DNA from 3 places in the Paenibacillus sp. MER 99-2 genome. Region 3 is predicted to be linked to each of the others. Evidence: riboswitches for the same ligand, from Rfam matches in the RefSeq annotation. Region 3 holds a riboswitch; each other region holds the start of a gene.
What was found. A riboswitch is a leader RNA that binds a small molecule or an ion and turns the genes downstream of it on or off. The one in region 3 is predicted to bind thiamine pyrophosphate.

Region 1: another riboswitch for thiamine pyrophosphate. It lies ahead of thiC (phosphomethylpyrimidine synthase ThiC); the one in region 3 lies ahead of thiM (hydroxyethylthiazole kinase).
Region 2: another riboswitch for thiamine pyrophosphate. It lies ahead of M3636_RS05725 (thiamine phosphate synthase); the one in region 3 lies ahead of thiM (hydroxyethylthiazole kinase).

What each region holds. Positions count from the first base shown of each region.
Region 1 is NZ_JAMAUZ010000011.1:63,209-70,421, reverse strand. It holds gene M3636_RS26555 (helix-turn-helix transcriptional regulator) at 1-267, shown strand, start outside; gene M3636_RS26550 (zinc ribbon domain-containing protein) at 339-1,157, shown strand; gene M3636_RS26545 (hypothetical protein) at 1,682-1,849, shown strand; gene M3636_RS26540 (hypothetical protein) at 2,017-2,706, shown strand; gene M3636_RS26535 (hypothetical protein) at 2,999-3,142, shown strand; gene thiC (phosphomethylpyrimidine synthase ThiC) at 3,293-5,077, opposite strand; TPP riboswitch at 5,458-5,571, opposite strand; gene M3636_RS26525 (IclR family transcriptional regulator) at 5,742-6,485, opposite strand; gene M3636_RS26520 (alpha/beta hydrolase) at 6,829-7,213, shown strand, end outside.
Region 2 is NZ_JAMAUZ010000001.1:1,253,039-1,260,251, reverse strand. It holds gene M3636_RS05740 (thiazole synthase) at 1-226, opposite strand, end outside; gene thiS (sulfur carrier protein ThiS) at 230-433, opposite strand; gene thiO (glycine oxidase ThiO) at 430-1,662, opposite strand; gene M3636_RS05725 (thiamine phosphate synthase) at 1,682-2,335, opposite strand; TPP riboswitch at 2,554-2,663, opposite strand; gene abc-f (ribosomal protection-like ABC-F family protein) at 2,740-4,290, opposite strand; gene M3636_RS05715 (hypothetical protein) at 4,414-5,409, opposite strand; gene M3636_RS05710 (hypothetical protein) at 5,396-5,947, opposite strand; gene M3636_RS05705 (hypothetical protein) at 5,944-6,342, opposite strand; gene M3636_RS05700 (hypothetical protein) at 6,359-6,844, opposite strand; gene M3636_RS05695 (hypothetical protein) at 6,932-7,213, opposite strand, start outside.
Region 3 is NZ_JAMAUZ010000006.1:187,784-194,996, reverse strand. It holds gene M3636_RS22345 (radical SAM/SPASM domain-containing protein) at 99-974, opposite strand; TPP riboswitch at 1,251-1,351, shown strand; gene thiM (hydroxyethylthiazole kinase) at 1,548-2,372, shown strand; gene thiD (bifunctional hydroxymethylpyrimidine kinase/phosphomethylpyrimidine kinase) at 2,363-3,172, shown strand; gene thiE (thiamine phosphate synthase) at 3,172-3,837, shown strand; gene M3636_RS22325 (dipeptidase) at 4,280-5,221, shown strand; gene M3636_RS22320 (amidohydrolase family protein) at 5,594-6,433, opposite strand; gene M3636_RS22315 (ABC transporter substrate-binding protein) at 6,455-7,213, opposite strand, start outside.

The DNA.
Region 1 (7,213 bases), on a different contig from region 3:
CCCGACAACCAAGCCCCTCTGACCCTGCGATTTCACGCTCGCGCCCGCCATCTAGCAGAAGAATGGTTTGGCATTGAAAATGTCATTCCTGATGGAAAAGGATATTACATCAGTCAGGTCGCCTTTCCAGAAGATAACTGGCTGTACGGCTTCATTTTGGGCTTTGGAGCAGATGTTGAAGTGGTAGAGCCAGAGCATATCCGCGTTACAATAAGGCAAATGGCAGAACAGATTGTACAAAATTATACTTCTTCATCCCAAACCTGACAGACTGCTGTCTAGTTCCTCTCGTTATACTGTCCATATATTCAGTTACAACGATCGAGGAGGAATTGATAATGAACACAACGTTATGTCAAAGCTGCGGCATGCCACTGACAACTCCAGCTCAGTTCGGAACAGAGGCTGATGGGAAGGCTACAAGAGAGTATTGTATCTATTGTTATAAGAACGGGCAATTCGAGCAGCCTAACATTCCACTGGAAGGTATGATCGAAATGTGCACCGCGATTCTCAAGGAGGAAGGCATGGATGAGGAGTCTGCACGATCTATGCTGCGGAATCAGCTTCCTTATTTGAAACGATGGAACGGCACTATAATGAGAGGAACCTCGGCAAGCTCAGGGGACGATTCAAATGATACATCTACGGAGTCGAATGGTCTGAGCGGCGCGCTTCTTGGATTGTCCGAGCCTGTTCGTTATGTGACTCTTCCGGCGAAACGTCTTGCGGGTGTGTCTGCGAGAACAACCAATGCGATTGAGATCAGTGGCAAAGGCTGCATTCAAGGCTTGTGGAATCAGTATTTCTCCTCTGACCAACTACCTGCACCAGAGGTAGCTCGCTATGGCTGTTATAGTGACTATACAGACGGTATTACCGGGGAGTACACCATTCTGGTTGGTCACGAAGTTTCTGCGGACGAAAGGCTGCCCGAGGACATGAATTCAGTTGATCTACCTCCAGCTACGTACGCCGTGTTCACCTCCAGAAGAGGACCTATGGCAGAAGTTGTAGGTGAAGCATGGGGGGCAGTATGGGCTTGGGCGGATCAGCATAAACGTACATTTACGGGTGACTTCGAGCTATATGATGAACGTAGTATCGACCCTGAGAATGTTCAGGTAGACGTATATATTGCTGTTCAGTCAAAATAGTAGATTTTTATTTGATGTGATAGCTATCCTTCATCCTAAATTTAAATTCTAAGATCATATTCAGGCGAGCTGTCGGAGGAATCCGATGGCTTTTTGTTATATGTACTTTTAGCAAATGATTTTAGCCAATGAAAGGTCAATTACTAAAGTAGAATCCATGCAACGACTCATTATTCGCGCAAACAAATTGCCTTTCTCCCCTCCAAACAACGGTCTAAGGTACCAAGTTACTTAGCATTTCCCATACCTATTCAACCAGACAATATGTCTCAATTAGGTCATGGTTGACTTATTTAAAATTGGGTCTATTCACTTAACAACCGATTCTATCCTCCCATTTAGCCTCTTCGAAATGCAGTCCTTTATTCCTGAATTTCCCTAAAAACGTTTACATCTCTCAAATACCGGGTAAAATCACTACAATCCAATTGGAATTACATCATAAATTGGCTCATTTCGTATAACAAGTCACATATACCTATAAATCATGAATACATAAATTACGCATCAAAGGAGGAACCAAGATGATCCGCATGCCTATTCAGCAAATGATCCCGTATCACCACCAATATCCGCGCAACACGGCGACCAATGCTCCAAAAAAGGAGAATGAGAGCACTCAAGGTCTATCCTTTCATGAAATTTTGCAGCAAAAGATCGCCAATAAGAACGCTACGCCATCTATGCGCTAATATATCATGCTCTAACCGGTCTCTTGTTCTTATTCGGTTACACCCAGCTTACCGTCCTTCCAGAACGCTAGGGATGACGGTTATTCGCCTATCCTCTATAATGGGTTAAAACTTTGGCAAGCCTAGGCTGCTCACAGGCAGCTGAAGCCATTAGGGGGAGAAATACTATGCTTACCATCAGTTGTTTTCACGCTCACTATTCCAACATTACCCTGGTCGAAGAAGCTTTGTCTGCCTATGCGGTGGAACTCGTGCATTATGTTGATCCCGGTCTGGATCGGCTTAAACATGATGAAGGCTTCTCTGACGCAATAACGAAGGACAAAGTATCTCAAACCCTGCAATGGATTGAGCGCTGCCATACCGATGCCATTCTCGTGACCTGCACCCTGTTTGCTGCTGTTCTGGAACAGGAAGCACGAAAGATTGCCATTCCTGTCATTGGCATTGATGATCCACTACTAGCGAAGATACAACGGATGGACAATGAATACATATTCGCTTTTACCAATCCAGCTACAATTGAAGGTACAATGGCACGGGTGTATCGGGCTTTACAGCAAGATTATGAGAAAGAGCAGAACTGTGTTACCGAGGTGCCTCAGCCAGAAGCCGTGTGCATTCCTGAGACGTTTCAATTGATTATGCGCGGTGACAAGGAAGGTTATCTTGCAGCAGTACGTGAAGGATTACAGTACATTGCTGGGCAGCATCCCGGCAAAACGGTAGTCGCAGCCCAATTATCCATGGCGCCCGCTGCTGCGCGAGTTACAGTAGAGACCGGTATTGCGATCCATAGCCCTTTGGCATTGCTTGCAACGTATTTGGAGAAGAAGCTAGGCATAGCACCGCATTGAATGTTGGAATGGGGAGTAGATTAGGGCACTAGTTTTATACTTTTGTATCTAGTCTATTTAATATTAATATGTATTTTATGGCTTACATAGTGTTGGATTAACTTTCGGAGCTTTGAGCGTTAGTTTTTCGGGTTCGGCCAATAATGATTCCAGAGGAACACTAAAAAATTTCTATTATTAATTTACTCTGAGTATTAAGAACATTATATCTTATTAGATAAATTTGAATTATTGTTCACACTCTTAAGGTATGTTAAGCACAGTTCCATTTATTGTAGAGGAGTGAATGTTAGTGCGTTTCTTATACATTCTAATTTTGTTTATTATAGGCTTGGCCTGTTCTGCATTTATCTACGGTGGAAGTCTTAAATTAGCAGACGGCATACTATTTGTCATTGCAGGTATTCTGTTTCGAATTTGGAGTAAAATGAAGTAAACTATAGTAGAGATATCTGTGAACGACGGCCAATATTTAGTCAAACCAAAAGAGCAATTCTGAAGGCTACAAACAAAAAACAGTTCATCACTCATTTTATGTGATGAACTGTTTTTTGTTTTTTGCTGCACTATCAATCTCCAATCTCACCTACCGCATCCGATATTCTTCAGCCTTCGCCTGCATCCCTGCGGCTACCGCATCATCTTCGGACAACCCCTTGTCTGCAGCAAATGCACGAATGTCTTGCGTAATTCGCATACTACAGAACTTCGGCCCACACATCGAGCAGAAATGGGCTTCCTTAGCTCCCTCAGCAGGCAATGTCTCGTCATGGTAAGAGAGCGCCCGTTCAGGGTCAAGCGACAAGTTAAATTGGTCGCGCCAGCGGAATTCGAATCTAGCCTTGGACAGCGCATCATCTCGGCGTTGAGCTCGTGGATGACCTTTAGCTAGGTCAGCGGCATGTGCTGCAATTTTGTAGGCGATGACTCCCTCTCGTACATCATCCTTGTTAGGCAGCCCCAAATGTTCCTTCGGTGTAACATAACAGAGCATGGATGTCCCGAACCAGCCAATCATCGCCGCTCCAATAGCTGAAGTAATGTGATCATAACCTGGAGCAATGTCCGTTGTCAGTGGACCCAAGGTATAGAACGGAGCCTCTTTACAGATTTCCATCTGTAGATCCACATTCTCCTTGATCTTATGCATCGGCACATGCCCCGGCCCTTCAATCATCACCTGTACATCATGCTTCCACGCAATCTGCGTTAACTCGCCCAGTGTAGCCAGCTCGGCCATCTGAGCCTCGTCATTGGCATCATAGATACTCCCCGGACGCAATCCATCCCCAAGCGAGAATGCCACATCATACCTTTTCATAATTTCACAGATTTCTTCAAAATGCGTATACAAAAAGTTCTCTTGATGATGTGCCAAACACCACGCAGCCATAATAGATCCACCCCGGGACACAATGCCTGTCATACGTTTGGCTGTCATCGGGATATAGCGCAGTAAGACGCCTGCATGGATCGTGAAATAGTCTACGCCTTGCTCTGCCTGCTCAATGAGTGTGTCTCGGTACAATTCCCACGTTAGTGCTTCTGCTTCGCCATTGACCTTCTCCAGCGCCTGATAGAGTGGCACAGTTCCGATCGGTACTGGAGAATTACGAATGATCCATTCCCGCGTAGTATGGATATCCTTTCCTGTCGACAGATCCATAACGGTATCCGAGCCCCAGCGTACAGCCCAGGTCATCTTCTCCACTTCTTCTTCGATGGAGGAGGAGACGGCAGAATTCCCGATATTCGCATTGATCTTCACATGAAAATGACGACCAATCAACATCGGCTCACTTTCAGGATGATTGATGTTGGATGGTAGAATCGCTCGGCCACTGGCCAGTTCTTGTCGCACAAACTCCGGCTCTACTCCCTCACGAATCGCGGCAAACTCCATCTCTGGCGTAATGATGCCTTGGCGTGCATAGTGCATCTGCGTTACACATCGTCCAGCCTGAGCCCGCAGCGGCTTGCCACGCAAGCCTGGGTAAGCTTCAGCTCCGGTTCTTCTACTCCCCGCCTTGAGCCCGTTATCTTCCGGTTGCACCGTACGTCCTGCATAAGCCTCCACATCCTCACGCTCCGTAATCCAGCGTGTGCGGAGTGCAGGTAGTCCTGCCCGGATGTCTGCGTGAAATTCAGGGTCGGTCATCGGGCCGCTCGTATCGTACACACGCAGCGGCTCATTATGCTCCACCCCTTGGGGAGTACTCGTGTCATGAAGAGCTATTTCACGCTCAGGTACAGCAATGTCCGGACGTGAGCCCTGAATGTATACTTTACGGCTGCCGGGAAAAGGTTGAACCCCTCCAGCCGAACCTGTTTCTTTTGCCGCCTGCGCTTCTGTATTCCCTTGTCCCATCATTGGTTGTTCTGTACTCATCGTCTTTGTCTCCTCCTCATTGGTCTTCACGACTGCATCACTTCTTTTCCATGCGAGCGCATCTAATCTGGAGACCATCCATATAAGGAGCAAGGACAACCTTACCTAGAGAGACATATACAGTAAGACAACATGCAGCAGAGTAAGGTTCATTCACCTAACTAATTGAATAGATTCCACAACAGATACCTACCTCCGCTCTTTTTACGAAAGTAACTCTGAAGTCTAAATCTTGTCTCTGCTCACTGTATATAAAAAAAGCCGGTTCCCGAGGGAACCGGCTATGTCCATCACCAATGATGTACCGATTACCGAACTCTAATTGAGTTCAGCCATAGGTTACATCCCATTGATGTTCGTGGTTGATTGGCCGATTACTTCCCTACGCTGGTATGATCCAGATCAGGTGCAAAGGGTCCAGAATCTCATGCGATTCCGTCTCAGTCCGGACAATTCGGACTCCCCTAGTAACGTTAACAAGTTGCGGCAAGTATACCGCAGTGTCATATTCAATTCATCAAGCCCGGCTGGGCTGTCCATATCAGGATAGCTCAACCGAGAACGAAAAACAACCTTTATGTTCCAGAATCAGCAGATTCATCATGACATATATGTTCCATAAGAGCGTTGTGGTTGAACAAACTCGTTAAGATAACATCAAGCCCATCTGAGCAGCTGCTTCTTTCAACACGGGTGCATACTCATGTAACGTCTCTTGTGATAAACGGCTGACAGGTCCTGATACAGACAATGCAGCAGCGATTTGGCCTTTGCGATCCATAATCGGTACAGATACCGCCGCAGCTCCCGGTTCACGCTCCTCATAGCTCGTTGCATAACCATGCTCCAGAATATCCTTCATCTGCGCGAGATAGACCTTAGGATCGATAAAGACAGGCCACTCCGGCCCATTCATCAGCTCCTCACGATCCTCTTCCGTAGCAAAGGCCATTAGCACCTTACTGGACGCACCTACGGATAAAGGAAGGCGCACACCAACAGGAGCTACACGCCGTATAGCCTGATCGCTCTGAACAGCCTGAATCCGAATCCGTTCACTGCCATCCCGCAAATACAAGCTAACCGTCTCCCCGAGTCGATCTCTCAGACGCTCCATCGCAGGAAGAAGAAGGATAGCTGGGTCATCACTACGGGACATATGAGCGGACAGCTCCCAGATGCGGATGCCAAGCCGATACTTCTCGGTAGCTGCATCCCGGATAACAAATCCCCGTTCTTCCAAGGTTGCCATCAGCCGGTGCACCGTGCTTTTGTGCAGACCAATCTGGCTTGCAATCTCGGTAAGCCCCAGATCACTCCGAGTTGTGAAGCACAATAATATATCCAAGGCTCGTTCCACAGCCCTGACGGTCAACTTGCGGTCTTCCATGACACTAAGCCTCCTCATGTTTCATCACATGAAACTTGGTTACATAAATTATATGAGAAACGATCTCATCTGTAAACTAAAAAGGGGCAATATTCTCCTTTTTATAAGACTAAATATTCCGCGATTTGTACGCTTAGGAAATGTTAACCAGATCCTCTCAGGACTATATAACAATTGCGTAACAAATGCTGCCAATCAATTGACTTTGGTTATATAGGAACATACGATAAAGATAGATTATGCATTTGTATCATTCGTTCCTGTGACTTAGGAACTACGTATATGGGTTGATGGTTCTCGTTGTTATCCTCAATTTCATCTGAACTTATAAGGAGGGGCAATCATGTATTCGACATCCCAGAGCGAAGCCCCGCTGCAAACGAAAGTGTCCGATCTGCCTACTTCGTTATCGCCAAGGCTGATTCGGTTCAAGCATATTATCGTAGCGTTGCTGCTCTCCGTGGTATTTTTTCTACTCTTTTGTTTTATTGCACTACACGGTTACATCGCCTGGGTCTTATCCAACCCAACGGTAGCCCCTGTCTTCTCTAATCCGATGCAAGCGAGGAATATGAAGTACGAAGACATAACATTCCCTGCGGCAGACGGAAGCCGAACGATGCAGGGCTGGTACATTCCTGCCGACAAAGATGTGAACAAAACGATTATCTTCAGTCATGGCTATGGTGCCAACCGTGAGGAAACCTGGGTTCCGATGTATGACCTTG
Region 2 (7,213 bases), on a different contig from region 3:
CGGTAGAAGCGCCCGCTGTGTTAGGCAGCAAGGTATAGCGATCAAGATCTACCCTATCGAGAAAGTGCTTTTTGTTACGCTCCTCAAGATTAAGACGTCTCACGGCAAACGTAAGCACCTCTGTGCCTGAGGCTTCAATGGCCTGAGACTGTACCTCTAAATCGTCAAACTTACCTGTACCCAACAATAATCTAGACTGAAAGACATGCTCACCAATTTTCAACATCACTTAGCCCCCTCCTACAAAATGTACAATTTCGACCCGATCCCCATCTTTTAAATGGGTCGTCTCATGATGTTCGCGAGTAAGAATCTGGCGATTCAACTCAACAACGACAGTTTTCACATGAAGATCGAATGAGTGCAGCAGTTTATCTACACGGTTCAAGCGGTCTTCTATCTCCATCCGTTGACCATTGACGATAATATTCAATGCAGGATCCCCCTTTTATTGAAGCGTTCTGGACGACAACCTTGCACATTCAGCTCCTCTGAAGATTTACCTCCAATAAAATCTGCTAGTAGGCTACCCGTTACAGCACTTAACAGGATTCCATTGCGATGATGTCCAAAGGCTGCATATAAACCAGGCATGCTCTCACATGCGCCGAGGTATGGTAATCCATCGGGTGTTGAAGGCCTTACTCCGGCCCATGCCCGTACAAACTGAGCTTCTGCAATGCCAGGTACCCAGCTGGCAGCACGTTCAAGCAGTTTTTGTAACCCGGCAGCTGAAACATGTAGATCAGATTCCCCCTGTAAAACGGTCGCACCAATCCATACTTCTCCATTGGCCTTAGGTACGATATAAATGTCCTCTGCGTATACCGTTTTGTCTGGGGCAAGTTGTCCAGAATGATCTGAGAACTGCACTGCTGCAATTTCGCCTTTGACCGGCATAGTCGGCAATTGAAGCCCAGCCTGCTTCATTAACACTTCCCCTTGCAAACCATTAGCAACAATGACATTGCGACATGTCATCGTTCCAATTGAAGTTTCCACGCCTTGTACTCCGTTTGCATCCACTCGAAGATTAACATGATGCACGCCTTCAATAATCCGTGCTCCGAGTGCCTGAGCTGATTTTGCATAAGCTTGAGTCAAATTAACAGGTAGAACGTCACATTCCAGCGGTCGATAGTAGGCACCATAAATATTTTTGCTTAACCATGGAGCCTTTTGTTGTGCCTTGATAACATCCCACCAAATTTCAGACGTGATTGATCGTGGTGCTGTAGCAGTGGAATCGCTGTTTAAATCTTTTTCCAAACGCACAGGAGTAATAAAACCATTTTGTTGAAACCCAATATGCATCCCACTCAGGGAGCTCAGTTGTTCGCACTGCTCATGCAGAAGTTGTCTGCTCATGGTTGCCAAGTTCGCCATCATAGGTGAAGAAAAATGCTCACTATCTGCTGCAATCATTCCAGCCGCTGCACAAGATGCACCCTCTGCAATCCGCGCACGTTCAAGCAGAAGAACATCTTGTCCTCGTGCTGCAAGCTCATAAGCAATTGCACAACCAATCACGCCCCCACCAATCACAATTGTTTCTGCATGAAGCTTTCCGTGGATTCCAGCATTGGTTCTACTGCGAGACAATGTTTTACGTAAATCTCGGTTAATGCTTCGTCTCCGAACTCTCGCTCCATCGTTCACCATCTCATCTCCTTGCTCAAGATTAACCTTCCGATTCTACGATCGCCTGTCTTAGTACACGAATCGCATGCTTTGGATTCTCACTCGCCCAGATATGTGATATGACAGCAATGCCTCTTGCTCCAGCTCTGCGAAGGTCACGAACGTGCTCAACCCCAATGCCACCGATTGCAATTACTGGAATAGTTACATTAGTGCACACTTCAGCTAGCTGCTTCAGCCCTCTAGGCTGAATATCTGGTTTGCTATTGGAGTCATAGATATGACCGAAAAAAACATAGTCTACACCCCGTTGCTCAGCAGCCTTGGCTTCAGCTACAGAATGAACGGATACACCGATGCGAATCCGTTTTCGAATGTCACTAATAGATAACGCGCTTTTAGAGAAATCTTCCTGACCCCAATGCACACCTGCCAACCCTTCACCTTGACCCACTTCATGCACACCATTAATCACAATCCGATCAGACGGAACGCCTGATTGATGCAGTTGGTTTGTCCACTCCCTACGCTGTTTAGGTGGCTGTTGTTTTTCTCGAATATGAATATAGTCGACCCATGGCCATATATCCTTCGATACACTTACAAAGTTGTGCAAATTCCCTACGCCTTGAGAGATAACATGCAGCTCAAAAGAAGCTGTGACATTGGAGTCATGTTCTTCAGTAATTACCAAAAGATAACCTCCTCTCTTAAACAATGACATAACAAAAAGGCCACTCCCGTAGGGGAGTGGCTGCGAAATATATGCTTTGATTCGTTTAATAAGTGTTGAACAACACACAGAGGTTCTATTCATGCAATGAATACCCCATTGCAAAATCTCATAGAAACAACATGCTGTTCTCTTAGCTACAGGCATTCTCTCATTCATGCTGAGTGCTGTTCCTAATAAACGAAAACGCGCCACTTCCCTACGCTGGTATGATCCAGATCAGGTGCAAAGGGTCCGGAATCGCATTCTTCCATCTCAGCCGCATCGTGCGGCCCCCCTAGTGTTGATATGAAGTTGTAGCCTATATTACCATAGAGTCCTTTTTTTGTCACCGAGGATTTCAGATTCCCGTTTGACTACGTAGACTAATTTTGCTCAGACCAAGCTTCAACATCCCAGGTCTTCGTAACCCAATCCTCGTAGAAATCAGGTTCGTGAGATACGAGAAGCACTGTGCCCTTGAATTCTTGCAGGGCGCGCTTCAGTTCAGCTTTGGCTGTTACATCAAGGTGATTGGTCGGCTCATCAAACAAAATCCAGTTGCTTTCGCGCATTAACAATTTGCACAAGCGCACTTTCGCTTGTTCTCCACCACTGAGCATGTTAAGCGGACGAGTAATATGTTCGTTTTTTAATCCACAACGTGCCAGATGTCCCCTAACCTCATTCTGCGTCAGATGCGAAAATTCATTCCATACATCCTCGATTGGAGTGATATTCCCCGCTCGTACCTCCTGCTCAAAATAAGCGGTTTCCAGATAATCTCCCAAAAATGTTTTGCCACTGATTGGCGGAATTTTACCCAGAATCGTTTTGAGTAGTGTGGATTTACCCACACCGTTACAACCCACGATGGCGATCTTTTCGCCACGTTCAATGGTCATTGTCATTTTAGGTAATAAGGCATGAGAATATCCAATTTCAAAATCAACGCCCTCAAACACCGTTTTACTGCTGGCACGAGCATCTTTGAATTTGAAAGTAGGTTTGGCTGCCTCATCCGGACGATCAATCCGTTCAATTTTGCCCAATTGCTTCTCACGGCTCTTCGCACGACCTGATGTAGATGCACGTGCTTTATTCCGCTGGATGAAGTCTTCCTGCTTTTTGATATACTCCTGTTGCTTCTCATAAGCATCAATATGCTGAGCCTTCTGCATATCTGCCATCTCAAGAAACTTGTTGTAGTTCGCAGCATATCTTGTCAACTTGGCAAATTCCAAGTGATAGATCACGTTAACTACTTCATTCATGAACTCTGTATCATGGGAGATCAAGATAAAAGCATACGGGTAATCCTTCAAATACCGGGTCAGCCATTCGATATGCTCTACATCCAGGTAGTTCGTAGGTTCATCCAGCAGAAGCGCTGTCGGCTTCTCCAAGAGAAGCTTAGCCAGAAGTACCTTGGTACGCTGACCCCCACTAAGTGAAGCAACGTCACGATCAAGCCCGATAACGGACAGCCCCAGACCATTTGCCATCTCTTCTACCTTTACATCGATCAAATAAAAATCGCCCTGCTCCAACTGCTCTTGGATGTCGCCCATTTCCTCAAGCAACTGTTCCAATTGCTCAGGGTCAGCATCGGCCATCTGATCGGTAATTGCCATCATTTCTTTTTCCAACTCAAGCAGTGGCAAGAATGCATCCTTCAGCACATCCCGGATCGTTTTACCTGGCGTAAGCTTGGTATGCTGATCCAAATATCCATAACGAACTTTAGGTGTCCATTCTACTTTCCCACTATCTTTAAGCAATTTCCCAGTCAAAATATTCATTAGCGTGGATTTGCCTACACCATTTGCTCCAACAAGACCTACTCGCTCACCTGACAGTAAACGAAAAGATACATTTTTAAATAACGTGCGATCTCCAAAATTGTGACTCACGTTCTCAACTGACAATAAACTCATAAGATGAGGTTGCTCCTATCTATTTGACATTACTTAATCACTAATTTAGACATTGTACCAAAGACCTATTCTAGCACGTACCTGTCTTTTCTGAAAGTAATGTCTTCTTGCAAACTTTTTCACTTATGGAGCTTGTTCACTGACATAACAATTACGCTCAAAATAACCTTGCGCTGCAGCTTGTTTTCCGTCGCCAAAGACCTCTTCTGCTCTATAGCCATAGTTACATGTAGAAGGATAGTAATATTTGACTCCAGTTGATGGATCTACTCCTCCGACCACTGCCGTCTTCTTCACAAGTCTGCCTCCACCAATAGCATAATTATTAACTTTTTGATCCCCTACAGGTATACCTTGGATAAATGCCATAATACCTGTATCGTTAATCGAATTATACCAATCCTCCTGCGGGATTAACGGTAACGTAAACGTATAAGATATGCCATTTCTACGCGCGAATTCGTTATGACGATTAATAACATCAGCAAGATCTTCCTGAACACTGGTCACAATCCAACTTCGTCTCACTTGCTCAAATGTGTCGGTATCCTGTAACAATGGGATTTGCGTGTTAGATGCCAGTTCCTTCTGAAAACCTTCAATCCATTTCCCTTGGATAGCATCATAAGCGTATACATATCCATCCAATGTAAAGTTAATGCTGCTGCCGTTTGGATCTGCATATGTATATGGTTTCTTGGGACTCCAGACTTGCTTGTATGTAAGCTCGGTATTTCCTGTCATTTCCGCTTCCTTAGCCAAAATGTAGTATCCATCATAATCCAGTACAACAATTGCCGGTATGTAATCAAATAATGATCGAATAGCAGCCGGATCATCCTGAATTCCCATATTCAAGGCCATCGTTTGTGTAAATGTAAGCAAGGCTAATTCCTTATCCGCCTTCACAAATTTCGTAGAATCATAGCCTGCTTCATTATTTTGCTTTTCATTTTGATGCATTACTGCTCCTGCATCGAGCACAGCAGTCTGCAATGCAGACCTATACTTTTGGCTTAAAAGCTGTGCTTCCTCAGCATCCCGCGTATGAAGGGATACAATCCAGAATAGTGGCAAGAAGATAATTACAAATAAAATTGAAAAATCAGTAATCTTCATTTAAAACCATACCTCCATAGGTGGTGAGCACAGCAGGTGCAGTGGGTGTTCCATTCAACCATTCCCGGATCAACATACTGGATGTCCGATTGGTGCTTTGGACGGTTATCGTAATAAAATCGCCCATGACTAGCGTATATCTACGTCCGGGGTCGTCAGCAGTTAACCCACTTGCAGCAGGGAATAACCGATCTTTAATCTGTCGATTGTAATACCCATCCTCAACGGTTTCATACGTACCTGTGAACGTATTTTGATTCATTGGGTCGGTATAATGTGGTACATATTTTTTGTGTAAATGTTCAATCAGAATCTCATACGCATTACCTGTTCGCGCCAATTGTTCTTCCAATTCGCTGTACATAGCTGGTGAGATATACCCTTTGGTTCTAACCGCATCTACAAAATGTATAACGCTCTGATTCACGGTCATTCTCGCCAGATCATCCTGTCGGTCAGCCGTCTCAGCCGTTGGATAGATGTACAGCAGGATTACAGCTAACATAACTGCGAGTAGCTTGGATGCAGCATTAATCAATGAACGCTGACCTCCTTCCAGAATTGGATTTTCAACAGCACTCCCTGTTCATCTCTGACGAACTCTGGTCTATATGTGCTGCTGAGCTGAACGGGAATGGTCTTCTTTCTATTTATTAAGGGGTCTATCATATGTGCCTGTCCGTCCACTTCCACCATAATGGATGTCCCGGTCATTTGCCTTACGGTATGTAACACTTCAACACCGCTATATCTCTTTGGACTCGTTGTATGGAGCGTTGTGTTCATTCTTCCTTCCATCTCTACTGTAATTTGTGTCGTGTTGATAAGAGCATCAGTCATCGTTCTAATTAGTTGTTGCCCGTACAGGCAGGCTGTCACAAAAAGGACAGCTGCCGTACTGAACAACATAAGCTGTTGAGCGTTTCTGAACATCTATAACCCACTCCTGTTAGGATTGCTGGAAAATGAGTCCTCTGACCACATTCGATTTATCCTTCACGATAAGTGCTTTGAACTTCCCACTTGGATTCACATACTGATTCTCTTTTTCACTCATCGTTTGATTAATATTTCCTACCTTTTCATTCGTTTTGATCACTGAGCCATAACTCTCATTATTGAGGTCTTGGGAGATATTCAACTCATTACCATACCATTGTCCACCTTTGTTTTTACCTGTAATCACCTGAATGCCGAATTGGTCTTTGTCTGCGTATTTCCGCAATGCATTGGTAACCTGTGATCCACTAATTGTAGTACCGTCATATACTGTAAAGGCAGCCTGAGACAATTCTGTCTGGATATCGGCGAAATTGTTCTGTGCAGTCTTGGTAGCTTCCTGTGCTGAGATAAAGAGCAAAACTACGATAGTAATGAGCGCAATGGTCAAAAAGATCCCTGCTGCCACCTTTAAAGCGCTTGATGCATTATTCATGATAAATCCTCCAATTAATATAGAATTTGATTATAACGAAAGCCGTTTTAATGCTAATTCAGTTTTACTTTTTGAACACTTTATTGATCACAGCTTCTGAATCTGTTCATAATACATGTTCATTTGTAAGAAACTCATTCCAACAAGTGGGATGACAAGATATAGGAAAATTAGAGCATACATCGGAGTAAATCCGATCATTCGTCCCCAAGCTGCTTTGGCATCAATCATTTTGGTATATTCCTGCTTACGCTGTTCGAAATAGAAAGCCATCATACTATCCAAATCATCGAACGCTTCACGAATCGAAATTCTACCAAGAGCAAGTTGTAATTTATCAACCAGCCGCTGAAACTCAGGCAATCCGGC
Region 3 (7,213 bases):
GAACACATGAATATTGTACAAAAACAGCAAAAAATCACGTCATCTGTAACCAGATAACGTGATCTTAAGTCTTTATTTGTGATGACTAACGATGCATACTATGCACCAAACCGCTGGCGATACCCGCACTTACGGCACAACTCTTCCACGGCCTGCCTCTTCGAGAATCCATAAAATAAGTTATTGGCCCGTTCCCCGTCAACGATCTCCGAGAATGACTTCTCATGTACGTTGCCTAAGTTAATTACACCTTCGCCATCCAGGCAACACGGTACAACCGTGCCATCCACCAATACGGCGGCCTGACTACGAAGTGCATGACAGAAGCCTTTACCGTCATCCTCTGGTGCATCCAAGCTTGGCCACTGGAATTCATGATCCTGATTGAGGTATACATTCGGAGCAATTTTGACTCCACTACCCGGTACGACCTTTTCTTCAATCCGAAAATCCAAGTCGAACTCCCGCTCTAACACCTCAAGCGTTTCGCGATTTCGGTTCATCTGGGCATTCGTAAAATTATCCTGTGTCAGGTTCCAGAGTCGGAACGAAATAATGACATTATGTTTCGCTGCTTCACGAGCAAAGGTCAATATGTTATTCAAATATCCTTCGCGGTCTGTCGAGCCTTCATGTCCGTCGAAGCTGTGCAAGGAGAAGTTCATCTGACGTAACGCTGGCTTGCCAAGAAGCTTATGCTGCGTCTTGGGCAGTAGCGTACCATTGGTCGTGATGTTGACCTTGAATCCTTTCTCATGTGCAGAATCCAGCAACAGATCGATTTTGGGATGCAGTAACGGCTCACCTTTGACGTGAAGATATATGTGTTTGGTATGTGGCTTAATCTGATCCAGTATATTGTTAAAGACGTCAGGGTCAATGAAATTTTTGGCACGCTTGGTCTGTGGACAGAAGCTGCACGCCAAGTTACAGATGCTTGTAATTTCGATGTAGACTTTCTTGAATGTTTTCAACTCGGATCCCCATTCTTCTCCGGAGGGAGAGCGTCCCACCTTCATTTCGTGATATAACGATAACACTTTCACCATTGCGTGATCTAAGTGTACTTTTGGAACAACCTCTATTATATCGGGTTGGGAAGTAGGGAACAACAACGTTTCGTATCAATTTCCTGTTGCTATGTCGAAGCATAAATTTGGATCATCCCTTCTTTACATCCGGCTTGCATGTGATATATGCTGGAGCTATAAATACCTGTTCAAAAACGGTTATAACTGAATATAGTTGAACAATTGCACTGGGGGAGCCTAACGGCTGAGACGAATGAACTTTCGGACCCTTTGAACCTGATCTGGATCATACCAGCGGAGGGAAGTGGAGCGGCCTTTCAATAAACTTCATGCGTTTCATCATGCAGAACATGTAAGATGAAATACACTTGCGAATTGAAACTACAGCCCCACTCATTTCTCCGGAAATGGGCGGGGCTTTTTGCATTTTTAAAGACAGACAACCTGCACTGGAACAGGTCTAAATGAAGCCAAGCTCAGGCTCCCAGCCTAGATGTAATACAAGGAGGAAAACAGATGTCTTACTTAGAACGCATACGCACTCAAAATCCGTTAGTACACAATATCACCAATATTGTGGTTGCTCCCTTTGTAGCCAATGGTTTGCTTGCACTTGGAGCATCGCCTTTTATGGCTTATGCACATGAGGAGGTTGCCGATGTTGCGAAAATGTCCGGCGCGGTTGTCCTTAATATTGGCACACTTAATAAAGATGTGGTGCAGTCCATCCTGCTCGCTGGTATATCTGCCAACGCCCATCAGGTTCCTGTCGTCCTCGACCCTGTTGGTGCTGGTGCCACTTCCTATCGCTCCGAGCAGGTTCAGATGCTCGTTCGTGAGCTACGTCTCACGATCCTGCGTGGCAATGTGGCAGAAGTCGCCAATGTTATTGGCGAGCATTGGAATAGCAAAGGTGTAGATGCTGGACAAGGTGAAGGAGATCGTATCGGAATAGCCGAGCGGGCAGCTCAGCAGTTAAACTGTATCGTTGTGATCACAGGCCGCGAAGATGTCATTACGAATGGTCATCAGACCTACCTTGTGAGTAACGGTCATGTCCTCTTAACTCAAGTTACCGGTGCGGGATGTCTGCTCAGTGCTGTCATTGGCGCATTTGCAGCTGTGGCGACTGATGACGATGAACGGCTGGATAGCGTTGTAGAAGCACTCACCTTCTACGGCGTTGTTGCTGAGATTGCTGCAGATCGTACGGAGAGCCAGGGCCCAGGCAGCTTTCAGGTCGAGCTATTGAATCAACTCGATCATGTATCTCCGTCGGTACTGAAACAGCGTGCTCTCATTCGTCATATCCATGGAGGTGGAGATACATCATGCGTATAGCTCAGGCTCTAACGATCGCCGGATCGGACAATGGCGGCGGCGCTGGGATTCAAGCCGATCTCAAAACCTTTCAGGAACTTAATGTATACGGCATGACCGTTATTACTGCCATTGCGGCGCAGAATACAACAGGAGTTCAGGGTGTATTTCCTATTTCGTATGAAGGCATAGCCCAACAGCTTGATTCAACCGGAGACGACTTCAAACCAAATGCGGTGAAAACAGGCATGCTCTACAGTACGGAGATTATCCAATTGGTTGCTGAGAAATGGCGCCATTATGAATGGTCTAATCTGGTCATTGATCCCGTTATGGTAGCCAAGGGCGGCGCACCGCTGCTTCAACAGCAGGCTATTCAGACACTGATTACGGAGCTGATCCCGCATGCACAGATTACCACGCCAAACATTCCTGAAGCTGAACTACTGACAGGTATGTCCATTCGAAATGTAAGTGAACGGGAAGAAGCAGCCCGACGCCTTGTGCAGATGGGCTCTACGTATGCCTTGATCAAAGGCGGCCATGATACGGGCGGCATGATTGTCGATGTACTCTATGATGGACAGTCCTTTCACTATCTGGAGAATATTCGTATAGTGACCCCTCATACTCACGGAACAGGCTGTACGTATTCTGCCGCCATTACGGCTGAACTGGCGAAGGGTTCGTCCGTTCTGGCTGCCGTCACGACTGCGCGAGCGTTCATTCAGGCAGCCATTGAAGATGAGCTTGGCATTGGCGCTGGGCATGGGCCGACGAATCATTTTGCGTATCAGCGCAGGCAGCGGGGTGAGCGGTGATGCCTAAGCTGCATGCAGACGCGGTGCGACGCGCAATGCAGGTGTATTTGGTGGTGGGTAGCGTGAATACCACGCAAGACCCTGTGGAGGTGCTGCGCCAGGCGATTGCTGGCGGCATCACGCTGTTCCAGTTCCGGGAAAAAGGAACTGATGCCCTGATTGGCGAAGCCCGCCTGGCTCTGGCATGGCGGCTTCGCGAGGTGTGCAGCCAGCACGGGATACCGTTCATCGTGAACGATGATGTGGAGCTGGCTGTAGCAGTGGAGGCCGACGGCGTGCATGTCGGCCAGGACGATGCGGACGCGGCGCTTGTACGCGCCCGCATTGGAGCTGGGCGGATGCTTGGCGTATCCGCCCACTCTGCGTCGGAAGCCCGCCGTGCGGTGCAGGCGGGCGCCGACTATCTTGGCGTCGGGCCAATGTACCCGACGCGCTCCAAAGCGGATGCCCATGCTGTGCTGGGCCCCGCAGGGATCTTGGAACTGCGCGCCGCAGGCATCGCAGTTCCGGTGGTGGGTATCGGCGGCATTACGCCCGATACCACGGCCGGCGTGATGGCGGCTGGAGCCGACGGCGTAGCCGTCATCTCCGCCATTGCGGGCGCGGCCGACGTGCGCGCAGCGGCTGCGCGGTTCGCTGCGGCGGTGCGTGGGATGCTGGCGTAGCCAAGCACCCCTGCACCGCCAACCCCGCCGGGCGCTTGGATTATGCGCCAGCTAGAGACCTCACTGCTTTTCTTATTACTTTGCCATATAGATTATTTTGATAGTGATATAGGAACTATTGATTGCTCGATGAATTGTGTAGAGACAAGCTCAATGATAGAATCGTTACATCTCAAAACAAAGTTAACAAATAAGAATAGTGTGTAATAAAAACTATACTAATTTCGCATATTTACCCTGGCTGAGCAGTAGCGACATGTACTATATGAATGATTCGGTACGGTCTACTCAGCGCATTCGGCCACCGCAGGCATCACGATGCCGCGTGTTCCTATGTGAATCTAACAACTTCCATTACAGCGAAACGAAGTATACCACTTACATAACTCAAGCCAGTAATCCCTGTTACAGTTTGCCAAATTGAATAAAGGAGTCTATTAACATGAATGTCATCGATCTGCACTGTGATGCCCTGTTTCGGATCTGGAGAGCTGGAGGTAAGCTAGCCTTCGATCACACCGACAGCCTAGAAGCAAGTAAACCACGACTCATTGCTGGTCAAGTGAAAGTTCAAGGTTTTGCTATTTTTGTTCCACCTAATCTCAAGGATTCTGCTAAATTTGAAGCGGCCTTAGATCAAGTGCATTATTTCTATACGGAAATTCTGGACAAAAATCCAGAGATCATTCACATTACTGACTGGTCACAGATTCGTAATCTACGTGATGGAGAAATTGGTGCATTTCTCACCCTAGAGGGTGTCGATCCGATTGGTAATGATCTTCACAAGCTAAACCTGTTATATCGGCTTGGTGTACGCTCCGTTGGACTAACATGGAACTACGCTAATCTCGCTGCAGACGGCGCATTGGAGCCCCGCGGGTCAGGGTTAACTCAATTTGGCAAACAGATCATTGAATTCAATAACGAGCATCGCCTTCTCTCGGATGTTAGCCACCTTAGTGAAGCTGGCTTCTGGGATGTGTTGCAGTTGGCGGACTACCCCATTGCCAGTCATTCCAATGCACAGGGCATTTATAACCATCCCCGCAATTTATCCGATGAACAAGCACAGGCTCTCTTCGCCAAAAATGCTACCGTGCACGTCTTATACCTCCCCGACTTTCTCAGATCCGATCAGGACGAAGCAGCATCTATTGATGATGTACTGCGACATGTGGAGCATTTTTGTTCCATTGGCGGTGTGAAGCACATCGGACTAGGATCGGATTTTGATGGTCTGATCCACTATGTGGAGGGATTAGAGCACGCAGGACATACTCAAAACTTAATCAATGCACTACTCAAACGCTATAGCGAACAAGAAGTGAAGGGATTCGCCTCAGAGAATTTCCTTAACAGTCTATCTGCTTATCAGCTCTAACGAGTAAATGCGAATATCTCTTCGCTCCAAGCGCTAACGAACCCACCACATCTTAACAGGCGGATCATCAACGTTTGCAAAATTTAACGAACCTCAGTAAAGCTATTCCGTCCTAATACGGTTTGAAAACGCGAATAATCGACTGAATTCGTGAAATAAAGCCTCTGTGATTCGTTAGATCTAAGATTCGGGAAAATGAGAGCGAATAGCGTGTGTCAGATTCATTACATCCAAATAACGCTCAAGGGGCAGTCCCCCGTCATATTGGGACTGTCCCTTCTCAACGTTCACTAGCTAACCACAATCAAGCCCCACCGTTCGTTCTTAAACGAATTGAGGGGCTTTTTATTATTCCACATCAATTTAGAGGAATCACGGCAGATTCAATAAGGCTGCACCGTTTTGATATAAAACCTTATCCAGAACACCTTCGTTCCACGACTGTTTACGGAAATGCTCCAATGCCCAATCATACGTTACATTCGGGAAGCAGCTTCCGTACAATATCCGGTCACCTAGCGTAAAGTTGGCGGCTTCAACATATAGACTGCTTCCAGGGAACCCCAGATACAGATCTGGAGAAAGGTAAACGTTAGGGCAGTATATCGCAGTCTGGATAGCTTCGGCAACGAACGGCCATGCGGCATGGGAGATAATGATTGGAACGTCAGCATATTTGCGTGCTGCTCTTACAAGCCTTGAAGGACGAGCATAGTCATAATCTGGTTCATCACCCAGAAGTCCAAGAATGCCGCTAAGGGTAATTGCAAGCGGTAAACCATACTTACGACATGCCTCGAAGATCGGATCTGCCGCCGGATCACCAATAGGGATTCTAGGTTGTTGTACCGCAGGATTGAGGGATACTCCACGAAATAATGGCGAACGTCCGTATTGCTCAATCAGCGCGACCGAGCCTTCAACTGTCTCGCTATCTGCACCAATAAAGCCAATGAAGCGCTGCGAATGATCCGCGAGGAAACTCGCTAATTCCTGATTGGATGAACCTCGTTCACCCCCTCGTCCCATAATGACTCCATAACGGATTCCGAGTTTGTCCATATCGGCCAATACCTGATCATACGTAATGGACTGCGTTGGTTCGATACCCTTTAGATTGAGCAGCTTGATTGCAGACTCTCTTCCTTGATTGTAATCCCCGTACTCCACCCACTCTGGGACAGGTGGCTTCATTCTAAAATCAATAATCATCAGGCACGCTCCTTCAGACTCCTATTGGATATCCCATTCATTCACGTTATTAAACATCCCGATATTGGATGGTTTACCTACAAGTACATTTTTGGCGACAGCTTGCAATCTTTTCTCAGAATATACGCTAATGGTTGGTAGTTCTTCATGTAAGATCTGCTGGAGCTGCTTGTAGATGTCATGGCGCTTCGTTTCATCCGCTTCGGCTACCCCCTCCTTGATCAGCGCGTCCACCTTCGAATTGTTATATCCCAAGAAATTGTTGGCGTTGTCGCTTGCGAACAAGGAGAAGTATAGGCTCGGCTCAATGTAATAGTCCCGGTTAAAGATCGTTAATTCGTATTCACTCTTAATGACCTTTTGGATCAACGTTCCAAAATCATATTTCTGCACTTCCACCTTGATGCCTACATCCTTCAAATTCTGAGTCAGAATATCTGCCGCCTGCTCCCGAATCTTATTGCCCACCGGAATCAGAAAGCGAACGACCTTATTGGAGTCCCAACCTGCCTCTGCGAGCAGTGCTTTGGCCTTCTCTGGATCGTAACTATAGATCGCTGCATCTTGGTCATAATATGGATTGTCGCTCGGCACACTTCCGTCGATTACCTCAGCCTGACCTTTGAGAAGCTGTTCCACAATCAGCTGACGGTTCAGTGCATAAGCAACGGCCTGTCGAACTTTAGGAGAATCAAACACCTTGTTGTTCAAGAACAACTCCGCTGGCTCTGAAGGGCCGCTGGAATCTAGATTGACGTTTGGCAATGCCTTAACCTTCTC